One region of the Streptococcus sp. Marseille-Q8145 genome, then DNA from elsewhere that is predicted to be linked to it. Evidence: predicted binding sites of a transcription regulator. Region 1 holds the regulator's gene; the other holds the start of a gene.
What was found. The regulator NrdR, encoded in region 1, represses ribonucleotide reductase genes. The targets are predictions, from matches to a motif close to ACACNATATATNGTGT.
Positions count from the first base shown of each region.

Region 2: a site for NrdR is predicted at 1,696-1,711, ahead of nrdH (glutaredoxin-like protein NrdH). Genes of this name have one in related genera too.

Region 1 is NZ_CBCOPQ010000004.1:162,123-164,608, forward strand. It holds gene ACWPVL_RS09105 (alanine/glycine:cation symporter family protein) at 1-867, shown strand, start outside; gene nrdR (transcriptional regulator NrdR) at 1,016-1,489, shown strand; gene ACWPVL_RS09115 (DNA helicase) at 1,496-2,486, shown strand, end outside.
Region 2 is NZ_CBCOPQ010000003.1:200,915-203,400, forward strand. It holds gene nrdE (class 1b ribonucleoside-diphosphate reductase subunit alpha) at 1-1,256, opposite strand, end outside; gene nrdH (glutaredoxin-like protein NrdH) at 1,351-1,569, opposite strand; gene ACWPVL_RS07340 (phosphocarrier protein HPr) at 2,012-2,275, shown strand; gene ptsP (phosphoenolpyruvate--protein phosphotransferase) at 2,280-2,486, shown strand, end outside.

The sequences.
Region 1 (2,486 bases):
GCTCTTTTAGGGATTGGAACCTTCACACAGGTGAATTCCATTACAGAAGCTATGCAGAATACCATTCAGTTGCCTCCAGCTGTGACAGCCTCAATTTTGGCTATTTTAGTAGCTCTAGTTATTTTTAGTGGCATCCAGTCGATTGCTCGAGTGTCAACCAAGGTTGTGCCTTTTATGGCAGCTATTTATATCTTGGGGACTGTGACTGTGTTAGCAGTCAATCTAGATCGTCTGCTGCCAACTCTCCAGCTAGTCTTTAGTTCTGCATTTAGTCAGACGGCTGCTGTCGGTGGCTTTGCTGGTGCAACCATCCAGATGGCGATTCAAAATGGGGTTGCGCGCGGGGTATTCTCCAATGAATCTGGTTTGGGGTCTGCACCTATTGCAGCGGCGGCAGCTCGGACTAAGGAACCGGTAGAACAAGGCTTGATTTCCATGACCGGAACCTTTATCGATACCTTGATTATCTGTAGTTTGACAGGATTGACGATTTTAATCACAGGGGTCTGGGATGGCAATCTTAACGGCGTGTCCTTGACTCAGGCAGCCTTTGCGAGTGTTTTTGCTAATTTTGGTCCAATCCTTCTATCCGTTTTTCTAGTTCTGTTTGCTTTTACCACTATTTTAGGCTGGAACTATTACGGTGAACGTTGCTTTGAGTTCCTGTTTGGTGTTAAATATATTCGCTTGTACCGAATCATCTTTGTCGCTATGGTGCTCTTAGGTGGCTTTATTGAGCTAGAAGCAGTTTGGGTCATTGCCGATATTGTCAATGCCTTGATGGCCTTGCCAAATCTGATTGCTCTTTTGGCCTTATCTCCGGTTATTATTGCTGAGACCAAAAAGTATTTTGATAAGAAGGGCTGAGTTTCCATTTGCTAGATTTTTGAAAGAAGATTTTCTTGCTAAAGCTGCTTTGCCAGCTTTAGTTTTTTTATGGGAGAGAAATCTCTCGTCTTTTGTTATTGGTCAAAACATGGTATAATGAAGTATTAAGATTCTAGGAGGAAATGACATGCGTTGTCCCAAATGTGGCGGAAGCAAATCAAGTGTGGTTGACAGCCGGCAGGCAGAAGACGGAAATACAATCCGTCGTCGCCGTGAATGCGAGGAATGCCAGCATCGTTTTACAACTTATGAGCGCGTGGAAGAAAGAACCCTAGTCGTTGTCAAAAAAGATGGAACGCGTGAGCAGTTTTCTCGGGATAAGATATTTAACGGAATCATCCGCTCCGCTCAGAAGCGTCCGGTATCAAGTGACGAGATCGAAGAATTGGTCAATCGGATTGAGCAAAAACTTCGCAGTCAGAGCGAAAATGAAATTGCTAGCGAATATATTGGCTCTCTGGTCATGGATGAGCTGGCCGAGCTGGATGAAATTACCTATGTCCGTTTTGCCAGTGTTTATCGGAGTTTCAAAGATGTTGGCGAGTTGGAAAGCCTTTTGAAGCAGATTACCAAGGGTTCTAAGAAGAAAAAGGAAAAATAAGGGCTTATGAAACCAAATGATCATTTTTCTTTCTTGTCTAATAACCAGGTCAGTCAGGATATGAGCGGGCTGACCCGTTATTATCTACCTATTGTGGGCAAGGATGCAGTCGCGCTTTATCTTTATCTGGTTTCTTTTTGGGATAACGGAGCTCAGCAGCGACTTTTCAGCCATATTTTAAATCATCTTGATTTTGGTATGGAAGTGTTGGAGAGGAGCTTGGAGCGCCTATCAGCTATTGGCTTGCTAGAGCTTTTCCAGACGGAAACGGGATTTTTCATCCGACTTTATCCAACCTTGTCAGCTGAGGACTTCTTTGCTCATCATGTGTACAGTAGTCTTTTGGAGAAAAAGATTGGTCAGGCGGCGGTAGATAAGCTACGACCGGAAAATCCAGCTGGGCAAAAGATCAGTCCATCTTTTAGCCAAATTTATGGCATGGATGACATCAGTCCGACGAGAACTAGTCGCCAGAATGATTTTGACTTGACGCATTTTAAACAGAGAATGGCCCAGGATGGCTTGCGTTTTGCGGATGAAAAATCGGATCTCTTGGACTTGTTTGCGATTGCGGAGCAGAAGAAATGGACTTGGTACGAGACTTATGTCTTAGCGCGTGAAACGGCTGTGTCACATGTGATTTCGACGAAACGGATGCAGCAAAAGATTCAGCAAAAACCAGTTTCGGGAGATTTTTCTCAGCAAGAGCAGTCTATTATTCGTGAGGCCAAAAGCAAGCAGCCCTTGCTCTTTTTGGCCGAGATCAAGAAAACCCGTCAAGCGGCCATTACGCGTAGTGAACGGAAGTTGATTCAGGATTTGGCAGAGATGGGGCTTTTGGATGAAGTTATCAATATCATCCTGCTACTGACTTTTAATAAGGTGGATTCGGCCAATCTCAATGAGAAGTATGTCCTCAAGGTGGCCAATGACTTTTCTTATCAAAAGGTGGCCTCGGCTGAAGAGGCAGTCCTGAAAATCCGTGAGCGCAACCAGC
Region 2 (2,486 bases), on a different contig from region 1:
ATATTGACAACGTTGGTAGAGCCTAAGTTACATGACACATCTGTTCCCAAGTGTAGATACTCTTGGGCATCATTCAAGAGGCTAGGCTCCTGAACTTGCAGGATTTCTGAGCAAAGGTTGCTCATGATGATTTTACCGTCAATTGGATTTGAACGATTAGCTGTATCGATGTTTACGACATAAGGATAGCCAGATTCTTGTTGGAGTTTAGAAATTTCTGTTTCCAAATCACGGGTCTTGATCTTAGTCTTGGTGATCTTAGGATTGGCAACTAGCTCATCGTATTTCTCTGTGATATCGATATAGGCAAATGGTACACCGTATTCACGTTCGATTGAGTAAGGGCTGAAGAGATACATATCTTCATTCTTGCGCGCCAATTCATAGAATTTATCTGGAATGACAACACCGAGTGAGAGGGTTTTAACCCGAACTTTTTCATCAGCATTTTCTTTTTTGGTAGAAAGGAAAGCGATAATATCTGGGTGGAAGACATTGAGATAAACAACCCCAGCTCCCTGACGTTGCCCCAGCTGGTTAGAGTAAGAGAAGCTGTCCTCAAAGAGTTTCATAACAGGCACAACGCCAGATGCAGCTCCCTCATAGCCCTTGATAGGCGCTCCAGCCTCCCGCAGATTGCTGAGGGAAATTCCGACTCCGCCTCCGATACGAGACAATTGCAGGGCGGAGTTGATGGAGCGGCCGATTGAGTTCATATCATCTGTTACTTGGATGAGGAAGCAAGAAACCAATTCGCCACGACGAGCTCGACCAGCGTTGAGGAAACTTGGTGTAGCCGGTTGATAGCGCTGGTGGATGATTTCATTTGCGATATCCTTGGCAATGGCTTCATCTCCGTTGGCAAAGTAGAGGGCATTAAAGAGCACCCGATCTTCCATGCCTTCGAGATAATATTCACCATCATTGGTTTTCAGTGCATACTGGTTGTAGAATTTATAGGCAGCCATGAAAGATTTGAACTTGAAATCTTGAGCATGGATAAAAGCAGACAACTCTTCAATATATTCAGGAGAATAGAGTTGGATAAATTCTTTTTCCAAGTAGTTCTCTTCGATTAAATATTGAATTTTTTCAGTAATAGAAGCAAACTTCATCGTGTTTGGTTCAACATTTTCTTTAAAGAAGGCTTCCAAGGCTTCTTTATCTTTGTGAAGCATGATTTGCCCATTGACTGGACGGTTGATTTCGTTATTTAGACGGAAGTAAGTCACATCTTCTAAGTGTTTGAGTCCCATAATTTTCCTTTTTCTAAAATGTCTTTTGCTTTTACAAAATAAACGGCTCCTACGAATGATAGGAGCGGCAACAAAGCTCTAAATACTGGTGAGATTATGATAATTTTTTTAGTTTACCAGGCTGGAAACCAGAAAATGCTTCAGTTGGTGTTTGAATAACAGGCGCTGCATTGAAACCGAGGCTTTTGACATGGTCGATGTATTCTGGTTGCTCATCAAGGTTGATTTCGCGATATTCCACATTGTTGGTATCAAGAAAACGCTTGGTCATCTTGCATTGAACACAATCGTTTTTAGAGTAAATAGTTACCATTAGATGATTCCTCTATACTTTCATTTTCTTAAATTTAAATCTGAAACTAGTATATCTAAAAGCGAATTCGATGTCAACAGTTTTGAACTAAATATTGTATGATGTTTTCTTATAGCAACTATAGAGATACAATATATAGTGTATAAAACATCGAAACAAAGAGAAATAACCACAAGGAGTCACAGCGCTTACTGTACTTTAAGCGAAGCTAGACCAAGAAGAATTTATTATAAGGAAGAAAGCCTTGAAACGATTTCGGAAAGAGAGGGAGTTGACGATCTAATCTACTATAATTAAAACAGAATTCATTTTCAAACTCTAACGAAATATTTTGTAAGCGGGCTATAAAATTCTTGAAAAAGATTTCAAAAAGTGATATAATATCAACTTGTAAGGGTTATCACTTTAACTCAAAAGAATTATTTTAAAGGAGAGTCTAACTATGGCTTCTAAAGATTTCCACATTGTGGCAGAAACAGGTATTCACGCGCGTCCAGCAACATTGTTGGTACAAACAGCTAGCAAATTTGCTTCAGATATCACTCTTGAGTACAAAGGTAAATCAGTAAACCTTAAATCAATCATGGGTGTTATGAGTCTTGGTGTTGGCCAAGGTGCTGACGTTACAATCTCAGCTGAAGGTGCAGACGCGGATGATGCTATCGCTGCTATCTCAGAAACAATGGAAAAAGAAGGATTGGCATAAGAAAATGACAGAAATGCTTAAAGGAATTGCAGCATCTGACGGTGTTGCTGTTGCTAAGGCATATCTATTAGTTCAACCGGATTTGTCATTTGAGACTGTTTCAGTCGATGATACGAATGCAGAAGAGGCTCGTTTGGATGCAGCTCTTGAAGCTTCACAGAACGAGCTTTCTGTTATCCGTGAGAAAGCAGTAGATAGCCTTGGTGAAGAA